DNA from 2 places in the Nocardia sp. CA-119907 genome. Region 1 is predicted to be linked to the other one. Evidence: riboswitches for the same ligand, from Rfam matches in the RefSeq annotation. Region 1 holds a riboswitch; the other holds the start of a gene.
The links. Region 1 has a riboswitch for ZMP and ZTP ahead of glyA (serine hydroxymethyltransferase). Riboswitches for the same ligand answer to the same signal wherever they lie in the genome.

Region 1 (5,913 bases):
GGCGGTGGCGGTCGGGTCGACGCTGCCACATGCCTCGGCCGTATCGGCCAGTAGGCGGAACAGCGGTAGGCCGGGCATCTGGGCATCGGTGGGTTCCCATCCCGGGGTGCCCGCCGTGCCGAACAGCACCCGATAGTGGCCCGGATTCCGCAGGCCGTATTCGCAATAGGCGCGGCATATTTCGGTGAGGCGGGTGGGGCCGTCCGCCGACGACGCGGCCGACAGCGCGGCGCGCAGTTCGGCGAATCGGACCTCGTATACCGCGGTCAGCAGTTCCCGCCGATCGGCGAAGTGCAGGTACACACTCTGCGGCGCGATACCCGCGGCCCGCGCGACCGCGCGCAGCGATAGCGATTCCTGGCCGTCCAATGTTTCCAGCAGGCGACTCGCCGCCGCCACCAGTTCCGCGCGCAGACGCCCGCCCGCGCCGCGGGGGTTGCGATCCCTAACGGTGCTCTTCTTCGCCGTCACCTTGACAGGCTAACAAGACGGGTGTCAACTGACAACGTAAGCAGACACCCGTCTTGTTAGGAAACGCCATGTCCGTCACCGCGACTCGTGTCGTCCACGCCAGCGTGCTGCTCGATTTCGGCGGCGCCCGCATCCTCACCGATCCGTGGCTGTCCGAACGCCGCTTCTACTACCAGGGCGAGCCGCGCAGCATCGCCACCGCCGCCGACCTCCCGGAACTGGCCGGCATCGCGATCAGCCACGCCCACTACGACCACTGCGACCTGGGCGCGCTACAGAGTTACCCGGACAAGAATGTGCCGTTCGCCGTCGTGCGCGGCCTCGCGAAACGGGTGCGGGCGGCCGGATTTCGCAATGTCGTCGAGTTGGATCCCTGGCAGACAACACATCTCGGCCCTGTCGAGGTGACCGCAACGCCTGCTGGTCACGGCATACCCGAGGTCACCTTCGTACTGCGCGCCGACGGCCACACCGTCTTCTTCGGCGCCGATACCCTCCGCATCGCCGAACTCGACGAAATCGCGAACCGCTTCAAGGAATTGGATCTGGCCCTGCTCCCCATCAATGGCCTGCGTATCCGCCCGGCGTTCAATCACCAGGTTGTGATGGATGCCGCCGAGGCCGCCGATCTGACGCGCGCGCTGCGCCCCCGCCTCGCCGTCCCCATCCACTACGCGTTCAGCAGCGGCCCACTCGGCGACCGGCTGATGACCAAAGCCACGCGCAACCGCCCCGACCTCTACCGCGACGCCAGCGCAGACGTCGCCCCAGATACGACCGTGCACATTCTCGACCCCGGCCGCACGCTAACTCTGTAGCACTGAATCAGCGTCGGCTGCGCCAACGGAGTTCACGAAGCCGACGCGGCCGGGAACCAGCGCTCTCGAGGGCCTGGTCTACCCGGGGAAGTTGGAGACGTATGCGCCGGTGGCCGAGAAACCTTCCACCACGTCGCCACCGAGGCAGGTGATCCGCTCGGTGGAGTGCGGCTGGAGTGACTGGGTCAGTGCGTTCAACTCACCATCGCAATATCCGTAGCCGGTCACGCGGTACACCTCATCGGTGTCGTTGTCGCACAGGTCGGCACTGCAACTGACGCCCGGCGCTACCTCCTTGGCGCTTGCCACCGGAGCACCGACCCCGAGCATCGCCGCCGCGAACACCGCGATACCCACACCGAATACGTACTGACGCTTCACCATTCAACCCCATTGCCGGATATTCACCGACAAAGGTAAGCGCAATCCGCCCTTGACACAACTGCTGCGACATACGTCCCCGCGACCGGGCACGCACCGAACGAATTCGCCTGGAAACCCGGTCAGCGCGCACACAACCGCAGGTTTGCTATTGGCGCGGAGCCGAATTCCCAGGCGAGTCGAAACGAACTGTGATCAGCCGAGCAGACGCCAGTCCTCGAGACCGTTGTAGAGCGGCAGCTCCCGCGCCAGCTTGCTGACCCGGGCGCGCAGCGCGTCGACATCGGCACCACCCGCGAGCGCGGTGGCGATGATGTCGGCGACCTCGGTGAACTCGGCATCGCCGAAGCCACGGGTGGCCAGCGCGGCGGTGCCGATGCGCAGGCCCGAGGTGACCATCGGCGGACGCGGGTCGAACGGAACGGCATTGCGGTTCACGGTGATTCCGATTTCGTGCAGCAGATCCTCACCCTGCTGGCCATCGAGTTCGGAGTTGCGCAGGTCGACGAGCACCAGATGGACGTCGGTGCCGCCGGTGAGGACGCTGATGCCCTTGTCCTTGACATCGGCGCCGCCGAGCCGCTCGGCCAGGATCTTCGCACCGGACAGGGTGCGCTCCTGACGCTCCTTGAATTCGGCACTCGCGGCGATCTTGAACGCCACGGCCTTGGCGGCGATCACATGCATGAGCGGGCCGCCCTGCTGCCCCGGGAATACCGAGCTGTTCAGCTTCTTGGCGTACTCCTGCTTGGCCAGGATCAGGCCGGAGCGTGGACCGCCGAGGGTCTTGTGCACGGTGGAGGACACCACATCGGCGTAGGGCACCGGCGAGGGATGCAGACCGGCGGCGACCAGACCGGCGAAGTGGGCCATATCGACCCACAGCTTGGCGCCGACCTCGTCGGCGATCTCCCGGAACGCGGCGAAGTCCTGGTGCCGCGGGTAGGCCGACCAGCCCGCGACGATCACCTTCGGACGTGCGGCGAGCGCGGTCTTGCGCAGCTCCTCCATATCGATGCGGTGGTCTTCCTTGCTGACCCCGTAGGAGTGCACTTCGTAGAGCTTGCCGGAGAAGTTCAGGCGCATGCCGTGGGTGAGGTGACCGCCGTGCGCGAGGTCGAGGCCGAGCAGCCGGTCGCCCGGCTCCATCAGCGCCATCAGCACCGCGGCGTTGGCCTGTGCGCCGGAATGCGGCTGCACATTGGCGAATTCGGCGCCGAAGAGTTCCTTGGCGCGGTCGCGGGCGAGGGTCTCGACGACGTCGACGTGCTCGCAGCCACCGTAGTAGCGGCGGCCCGGATAGCCCTCGGCGTATTTATTGGTGAGCACGCTGCCCTGCGCCTGCAGCACCGCGCGCGGCACGAAGTTCTCCGAGGCGATCATCTCGAGGGTGTCGCGTTCGCGGGCGAGTTCGCCTGCCATCGCGGCCGCGACCTCGGGATCGAGCTCACCGAGAGATTGGGTATTGACAGAGGCGGTCGTCTGCGTCACCTGATCGAGTCTATTGGCCGTCCGCGCCGCGTCGATCAGGGGGTTCTGTGTCTCGGTGTGCATCGCAACCTCCGTGGTCCGGATGCCCCGGGGTGCGCACCCCGAAGCCCTTGAGCCCGGCACCCAGGCGCGCGGTGCGGGGCGAGGGTGCTTCCCGGTGGTTGCTTCCACCTCGAGTGCGCCAGTCGCGTCCGACCATCTTATCCGTGGGTACGCGACGTGCCGATACGCCTCTGCCGGCCCGCGCGTCAGGCATCGGGCACGGCGGACCGCAACAGCGCGGTGAGGTGGATCTGCGCGTCGTCGAGGGGCCGAGTGGATTTCAGCGCCCGGGATTGAATGATGGCACCCTCCAGTGCGCTGATCACGAATCCGGCCAGTGACCGCGCCTGCTCGACCGATAGACCGTTATCGCACAATGCGCTCGCGAGCCGGTCGGTCCAGTCGGTGAAGGCGGCGCCCGCCGCCGCCTGCACACCCGGTTCGGATTCGGCGAGGGCGGCACCGACGATGGGGCAGCCCGTGCTGAACGAGCTGCGCGTGAGGGCGCGCTGCCACCAGTCGGTGAGCGCGCTCGCCCATTGCGCGGGCGCGCCCTTCGCGGTGACCTTGTCCATCACGACGGCCAGGCGCGCGCCCGCCGTCTTGGTCGCGACCTCGACCAGTTGGCTCTTACCGGATGGAAAGTGCTGGTAGAGCGAATTCCGGGAGGCACTGCTGCGCTCGAGCAGGGCGGCGAGCCCGGCGGCGTGCACACCCTGCTCGCGAACCAGCTCGATGGCGCTTTCGATCAGTCGGTCGCGCGGGCCCGCGGTCATCGGCGTCCTCCCTGGGCTGTGCTCATTGTTCGCGCACTCATGGTTGCGTGAACCGATCGGTTCATGCTCCAATCATGACAGATGTGGACCGATCGGTTCATCGAAAGGACGGGATTTTATGAGCGAGCGCAGCGAGCGAACATCCAACACAGCCACATCGGTGGTCATGACGGAGCCGAGCGCTGGCGAGGCGCAGTCATGGGCACCGACCGACCTGGCCCAGCTGTCCGGACTCGAACTGCTGCGCACCGCGATGACGGCGCAAGGGCGGCCGCCGTTCATCGGCGATCTGCTCGGCATGGAGATCGAGCAGCTCGAGCACGGCGAGGTGGTCTTCGGGCTGCGGACCCGCCCGGATTTCGCCAATCCGCTCGGCACCACGCACGGCGGCATCTGCGCGACCCTGCTCGATTCGGTCATGGGCTGCGCCGTGCACACCACCCTGGACGCCGGCGTCGGCTACACCACGCTGGAACTGAAGATCAACTACATCCGCGCGGTGCCGACCGCCGGCAGTCGCCTGATCGCGACCGGGACCACCATCCACGTCGGCCGCACCACCGCCACCGCCGAAGGCCGAATCGTCGACGACCAGGACCGTCTGGTCGCACACGGCACCACCACCTGCGTCATCTTCCGCTGAGCGGACCCGCAGGCCGACGAAGGAGAACACCATGAGTGAGCGCAGCACCGCAGCGACCGTGCGCAAGTTCCGGCGCGAACGCCTCATCGGCCGCTATTTCGTCAATCCCGCTGTCGGACTGCTGGATCGGATCGGCATCCGCTCCGCGTTGCTCGCCGAACTGGAGACCACCGGCGCGAAATCCGGTCAGCCACGCCGCGTTCCGGTGACCGTTTCGATCGACGACGAGGGCGCCTGGCTCATCTCCCAGCACGGCCACCGCGCGGGCTGGGCCCGCAATATCGCCGCGAACCCGCAGGTCCGGCTGCGTCACGGCGAGCGCTGGTACACCGGCACCGCCGCCTTCGTCCCCGATGACAACGTGGTCGCCCGGGCACGCAGCTTCGCCAAGGGCCGCATCCCCGCCCAAGCCACGGCATGGACGATCAAAGCACTGGAATCGGATCCGATTTCGGTGCGCATCACATTCACCACGGCGTAGGTCGCCACAGCTGAGCGGGTATCGGGCTCATCTGGCGCGCAGACCGCCGGGGGTGAGGGGTTCGTCGAGGAGGCGGCGGAAGCGGTCGGCGCGATCGTCGGCGTCGGCCGCGCGGTCCAGCCAGCCGCCGAGCAGGCGGTAGCCCTCGACATAGGTGCTGATGTAGGCGCGCCACAGCGGTGAGGACAGGAAGCGCAGGGACTGGCGGGCGCGTTCGGGGGTGGTCAGGTTCCAGCGCTGCAGGAATCCGGCGACCTCGTCGGCATCGCGGTGCTGATCGTGCAGCAGCAGTGCGGCGTCCTGCCTGACCCCGAGCAATTTGGCCGATGCGTTCGAAAGCTGTTCCGCGCGTTCACCTTCGAAGCGCAGCCCCAGATCGGCGTAGATCTCCTGCGCCCATTTACCCCAGCCGGGTCCGACGATCGAGCGCAGCGCCAGATCCGCCAGCCCCTCCGCCATCAGACACTGCGGGGTGTTCACCAGGAACAGCGTCTGCTCGGCCTGCCCATTTTCGACCAGCCCGGCCTCCTTGCGGCAGTGCTCGGTGTGATGTCCGGGATAGGACTCGTGCGCGATGAGGGTGGGCAGATGCGCCATATGCTGTTTGAGGTCGGAGTTGATCGCCACCCTGGAGTGGTAGTTGCCCAGGTAGTAGTTGAAGCCGGACCAGGGCTTGTCCCCGACCACCTCATAGGTGACGTGCTCGTGGTCGGGCAGCGGATAACGCTCGCGCACCAGTTCCCGCAGCGCACCCGAGAATGCCTCGACGCAGACGTGCAACCGCTCCGGCGGAATCTCATCGGCCTTGCG
Region 2 (5,913 bases), 3.0 Mb from region 1:
CGAGCGAACCGGACGACGCGTCATCCTCACACCCGCCGCGCTCACCCTGGTCGAACACGCGGAGACCATTCTCGCCGCGCTCGAGCAGGCCACGGCCGATCTCGCGGCCTCCCGCGCCGCGCTCACCGGAACGCTGCGCATCGGCGCCTTCCCGACGGCAGTCGCGACCATCCTGTCCCCGGCCCTCATCGCGCTCAGCCGAGACCATCCGCGACTGGAACTGCTTGTGACGGAACTGGATCCGGCGACCGTCCCGGACGCGTTGCGCACCGACATAGTGGATATCGCACTGGTCCAGGAGTACGACTATGTGCCCGCCGAGCCCGATCCCGCCCTGGACACCGAACCATTGCTGGAGGAGACGATCTACCTGGCCGCCCGAACCGACGTGCCACTATCCGAGCACCGTACCGCCTCCTGGATCGTCGGCACACCGGGCACGCTCTGCCACACGATGACGATCCGGGCTTGCCAGGCAGTCGGATTCACGCCACGGGTGCGCCACCACGTTGACGACTTCAGCACCGTCCTCGCACTGGTCGCGGCCGGACAGGGCGTCGCCCTCGTCCCACAACTCGGCGCACGCACCCCACCACCCAACGTGGTGCTGACCGCCCTGCCGACACGCCGCAAAACCCACTTGGCCTACCGGCGAGGCACCGGCACCCACCCGGCCGTGATCGCGGCCCGCACCGCATTACGTGCTTCCGCCACAACAATTTCCAGCGAACCGTCACCCCGCGTGCTCGAATCACACTGAGCCCACGTGCCGACTCGGCTACCGAACACCACCATCCACCGCAGCCAGTAACCGGCGCTACCCGCACGCGTCGGTGTATCAAGCAGTAGTCGCTGGAGAACGCTACGCGAGGCGGACATCCGGGGTGGCGAGGCCGAACATCTGCGCCCCGCAGACTTCGCGACGATGACAGCAGTCCTGCTCTCGGGGTCAACCGACCTTATCCGCCCGGTCACCCGACGCTTCCGACGGACACGGCTTGCGACAACCGGGTAGCTCGGGAGCCGGACCCCGTACACGGCCAGAGCGCCTGCGTCACCGAGCCACCCGGTGACACGGACGGTCGCGTGAATGTTCGGGTCAGTGGTGGAACAGGCGGAGTTCTGTGCGGGCGAGTGCTAGGCGATGTTCGCGGCAGGCGTCGGCGATCGTGTCGCCGTGGAGGGCGCCCGTCGGTTCGACGACGACGGCGACTCCGTGTTCGGCGGCGACGTCGATATTGTCGCGAAACGGGAGGTAACCGTCGGAGACCAGAGTGATGCCGCTGAGCCGGCGCCTCCATGCTGCGCGTTGCCGAGCCTCGATCGGAGGATGTGGTTGGGTGAGCAGTTCTGCGAGTTCGCGGTGTTGGGTTGCGGTGAGGGTGCCGGCGGCGAGGGCGATCTGCCAGTTCAACCGCTGCTGACGCGGCAGATCCGCTGGCAGGGGGAGGTTCCGAATGCTGTGATGCCTACGCAGCCACCAGGTTCGCGCCTTGGCTCCGGCGAGCTCGGTGCAATCGACACGGGACTGCTGCCCGGCCCCAACACCGACAGTCATGCCGTCACGCACGAGGACCACCGTGTTGGATTGGGTGTAGCGGGCCGTGATCATGCCCAGTAACGCATCCGCGGTCGAGGCATCGGTGAGTGCGGGTCCCTCGATGGAGCGAATCAGGTCTGCGGTGATCGGCTGCCGATCGTGGTCCTGCTCGATGGCAACACCGAACACGGTGCGAATCTCGGTGGCCGGCGGGCGGTAGGTGGGGTCTATCTCGAATACGACATAGCGGCCGCGCTTCTTGCGGGCCAGCTTCGCGACGGTACCGGGCGCGTAGCCCGGTGCGATGATGCCGTCGGACACCACTGTTGCCAGCAGTTCAGCCAGTTCATCGTCCACCGGCTCGGAGACCGCGATCATGTCGCCATACGACGATCGAGGATCGGCGTCGCGAGCCCGGACATAGGCTGCGGCAAGCGGTCCCAGCTGCCCGGTTCCCAGCCCCCACGTCTCGCGCATGGTTTCGTCGAGCGCCCCGTTCAGTGCCGCTCCCGCCGGAGAGACGTGTTTGAACGATGCGGCCGCCACCATGTCGGTCGCGCGCTGTGCGTCGGCAACCAACTGCCAGGCATTGAGCGCATCGAGATAGTTGATCATCGACGCCACCCCGCACAGCACTCGGATGTGACCGGCACTGCCGTCGATGATCCGGGCCCGCTGATGGGGATTCATGCCGTACCGCAAATCCATTGCCGTGCTCCCGAACTCGAGTTCGGGAGCACCCAGGCGGACGACGCTCCGATCGTGCGCTTCCTCGTGGTCTATCCACGTGACGCCAGTCGCGAACACCAACCTTAGAACATGATGCGGCACACGGACAGTGCCCACCTGACAACGGCGAAGACACCACCGCATATCGCTGCGAGTCGCAGCACGTTTCCGCAGGACGAAGCTGAAACAGTTGCCGTATTCGCGGCAATGTCCACCTGTCGGGAGTTACCCACGCTCTCAGCAACTGTGCGAAGCGAACGCACAACCTCTCTTCCAGCGGCGAGCCCCTGCCCTAGGCGACCGACTTCCGCAACGCCGCCAACTCATCTTCACGCGGATCACTGACGTCGACCGATTCCGGGCTGTTGAAGATCCGCACCAGCCGGGTATCTGGCTGGAACCGCGGCCATCCGGGATCGCCGTGTTCGGCGAAGGCCACCCACGCCGAATGGATTTCGTCGGCGAGCGGCTGGGGTGGGTTGGGACCGGTCAGTGCATGTGCGCCGTCGAGCGCATCGAAGACGAAGGGCACCTCCAGTACGTGACATGCGCCGAGCCCGTCGATGCCCGACGGCCAAGCGAACTCGTAGGCGTAGGTCGGCGCGCCCGCGGTGGCGATCGATTGCGCTAGGTGCAAGGTATCGGAACGGAAGGCCCGATCAGTGACTATCGCGGCGAAGATATCCGCGGGGGCGGCTGCCGGGCGGTTGGCTCCATAGATATCCGCGAGGGCGGGGTCCAACCCATAGCGGGTGAGGACGAAAGGCAATGTCTCCGCGGTGATTCCAGCCCCGACACCGGTCGGCACCGTGAAGAAGCGAAATTCCTCCGCAGTGCATCCCGCGATGAACGGCATGGCCCGATCGGGCTGCTCGCCGAGCACGGTGAGCGGCCTGCCCTCGACCACCTCACCATCGATCACGGGAAGCAAACTCATGATGCCAAGGCCGCTCGCGATGATCGACGAACCCCAGCGCTCCGGATCCGGATCGCTCATCAACTCGAGCGTGAGCCTATCCTGCGCGGCGCGAATTCCCTCGGGGCCGAGCCGACCGAAATCGTCTGCGACGGCATTGATCCCGAGCATGGTGGCCAGTTCACCGGCCAGCTTGCGCGCATCTTCGGCGGCGACCGCCGCGGAGCCATTGCCGCTCTGCATGATCGCCTGCCGGAACAATCCGCGCGACAGCGGCGAAGCCATCAGCGTCGCCACGCTCATCCCGCCCGCCGATTCACCGAATATCGTGACCCGGTTCGGATCCCCGCCGAACGCTTCGATGTTCTCCTGCACCCACCGCAGAGCGAACAACTGATCGTGCAGTCCGCGGTTGAGCGGAGCGTCCGCCACCGCCGCGAATCCGGAGATGCCGAGCCGATAGTTGATCGAAACCAGCACGACCCCATCGCGCGCGAACCCCGCACCGTCATAGATCGCCCTGGCATTGGAACCCCGGACGTAGGCGCCGCCATGAATCCACACCATGACCGGCAGTCCCGAACCACCCGGATCCGGCGTCCACACATTGACATTCAGATATTCGTCGCCCGGTATCCCGTCACTGCCGATCAGCGCATGAATCGGCGGGGGATAGGGCGATTGCACACAGGTGGCGCCATGGGTGAGCGCATCCCGAACACCCTGCCAGTCCGGCACCCGCGTCGGCAGTCGAAACCGCGCGGGCCCGACCGGCGCGGCCGCGTACGGCACTCCGAGAAATGCGCTCACTCCATCGGTCGTCCGGCCACGAATCTTGCCGCCGGTGACGGAAACAATCGGTTCCATGGGTCTCCTTCGTCCGACTCGATTCTCTACGCCGCACCGCCGCCAGACCACAGAATCCACCAGCTCGCACAACTTCGGAATAGCCGAGGATGTGCGGCTTGCGCAGGCCTGCACCGGCCACCAGCACCGCGGGACCGACGCAAGGCGCACGCAAGCCGACGCAAGACCTCCGCAATCATCGAACGGCAGAGTCGGATTCATGAACGAGACATTCGATGTGGTCGTCGCGGGAGCCGGACCGGTCGGACTGATGCTGGCCTGCGAACTGCGCCTCGGCGGTGTGGATGTGCTGGTGGTCGAACGGCTGACCGAACCCGATATGACCATCAAGGCCGGTGCGATCAATGTGCCGACCGCCCAGGCCTTCTACCGGCGCGGACTGCTGCCCGATCTGCTCGAACAGCAGAACGCGGCACTGGAGCGCATTCGCACCGCCAGTACATATCTGAGCCCCGAGGTGACCACTCAGCGGCTGCCGTTCGCCGGTCATTTCGCGGGCATCATGCTCAAGACGTCCGATGTCGACTTCGACGACCCGGCTTTCGCCGAATTGGGCCCGGGCGCCGAGGCGGTCATGGTGGCCCAGCAGGGGATCGAAGCGATCCTGGCCCGGCGCGCCGCCGCACTCGGTGTCCAGATCCGTCGCGGCGTCGAGCTGACCGCATTCGAAGACGACGGAACCGGTGTCACCCTTCGCGTCGGCGACAACACCGTCCGCGCGGACTGGTTGGTCGGGTGCGACGGCGGCCGCAGCACGGTCCGCAAGCAGGCCGGATTCGACTTTCCGGGGCTGGATCCCGAGATCACCGGACATCAAGCGCTGGTCGAGATGACCGGTGCGGAGCAGCTGCGGCCCGGCTGGAACTCCACCGACAACGGCATCTATGTCAACGGCCCGATGCCGGGTCGTTTCGTCACGGTGGAGCTCGACGGCCCGCCCGCCGACCGCACCGCGCCGGTGACCGCGGCCGAATTGCAGGCCAGCCTGCGCGCGGTCTCGGGTGTGCCGGTCGAGATCACCGCCGTGCATTCCGCGACCCGGTTCACCGATAACACCCGCCAGGTCACCGACTACCGCAACGGTCGTGTGCTGCTGGCGGGCGATGCGGCCCATGTGCATTCGCCGTTCGGCGGACAGGGCCTCAATCTCGGCATCGGCGACGCGGTCAACCTCGGCTGGAAACTGGCCGCCGTGGTGCGCGGCGATGTGCGCGAAACTCTGCTCGATACCTACACCACCGAACGGCATCCGGTCGGTGCGTGGGTGCTGGAGTGGACCCGCGCGCAGATCCCGCTGATGCGACTCGACCAGCGCAGCAGAGCATTACGCGGTGTGATGACCGATCTGCTCGCGACCCGTGACGGCGCGACAGCCATCTTCAAGAAGATCTCCGGCGTATTGCACCGCTACGACCTCGGCGCCGGACACGGCCTGATCGGCGCGGTCACACCGGATATCGAACTCTCCGACGGCAGTCGGCTCGGTGCGCACTGCACCGACGGGCGTGCGATCCTACTGGACCTCAACGATTCCGAGGAACTCCGCGCGATCGCCGCGCCGTGGTCCGATACGGTGCGCATCGTCACGGCGAAACCTGTTGCACCACAGGAACTTTCCACGCTACTGATCCGCCCGGACGGCTATGTGGCCTGGGCCGCGGACTGCGGTGCGCACGCCGGGCTGCTCGAAGCGCTGCGCCGGTGGTTCGGCGACAAATCCTGATCAGCCGAATATGCAGTGCCACATCGAGATCGGCGTGGATGCGCCGCGACCCTGCGTGGTCGCGGCGTATCTGCGAGTCAGGCCGCCTGGCGGTACACCGCGAGGACCGGAATCACCCGGGACGTGTTGGATTGGTAT

Region 2: linked by a shared signal. The riboswitch ahead of ACQP2D_RS19930 (phosphoribosylaminoimidazolecarboxamide formyltransferase) and the one ahead of glyA (serine hydroxymethyltransferase) in region 1 are both predicted to bind ZMP and ZTP.

What each region holds. Positions count from the first base shown of each region.
Region 1 covers NZ_CP192091.1:1,496,620-1,502,532, reverse strand. Annotated here, with positions in the region: gene ACQP2D_RS06860 (TetR/AcrR family transcriptional regulator) at 1-471, opposite strand, end outside; gene ACQP2D_RS06855 (MBL fold metallo-hydrolase) at 540-1,289, shown strand; gene ACQP2D_RS06850 (hypothetical protein) at 1,368-1,673, opposite strand; gene glyA (serine hydroxymethyltransferase) at 1,866-3,161, opposite strand; ZMP/ZTP riboswitch at 3,276-3,360, opposite strand; gene ACQP2D_RS06840 (TetR/AcrR family transcriptional regulator) at 3,410-3,979, opposite strand; gene ACQP2D_RS06835 (PaaI family thioesterase) at 4,146-4,622, shown strand; gene ACQP2D_RS06830 (nitroreductase family deazaflavin-dependent oxidoreductase) at 4,654-5,103, shown strand; gene ACQP2D_RS06825 (DUF885 domain-containing protein) at 5,131-5,913, opposite strand, start outside.
Region 2 covers NZ_CP192091.1:4,525,301-4,531,213, forward strand. Annotated here, with positions in the region: gene ACQP2D_RS19925 (LysR family transcriptional regulator) at 1-760, shown strand, start outside; gene ACQP2D_RS19930 (phosphoribosylaminoimidazolecarboxamide formyltransferase) at 1,100-2,248, opposite strand; ZMP/ZTP riboswitch at 2,272-2,351, opposite strand; gene ACQP2D_RS19935 (carboxylesterase/lipase family protein) at 2,562-4,052, opposite strand; gene ACQP2D_RS19940 (FAD-dependent monooxygenase) at 4,252-5,775, shown strand; gene ACQP2D_RS19945 (nitroreductase family deazaflavin-dependent oxidoreductase) at 5,853-5,913, opposite strand, start outside.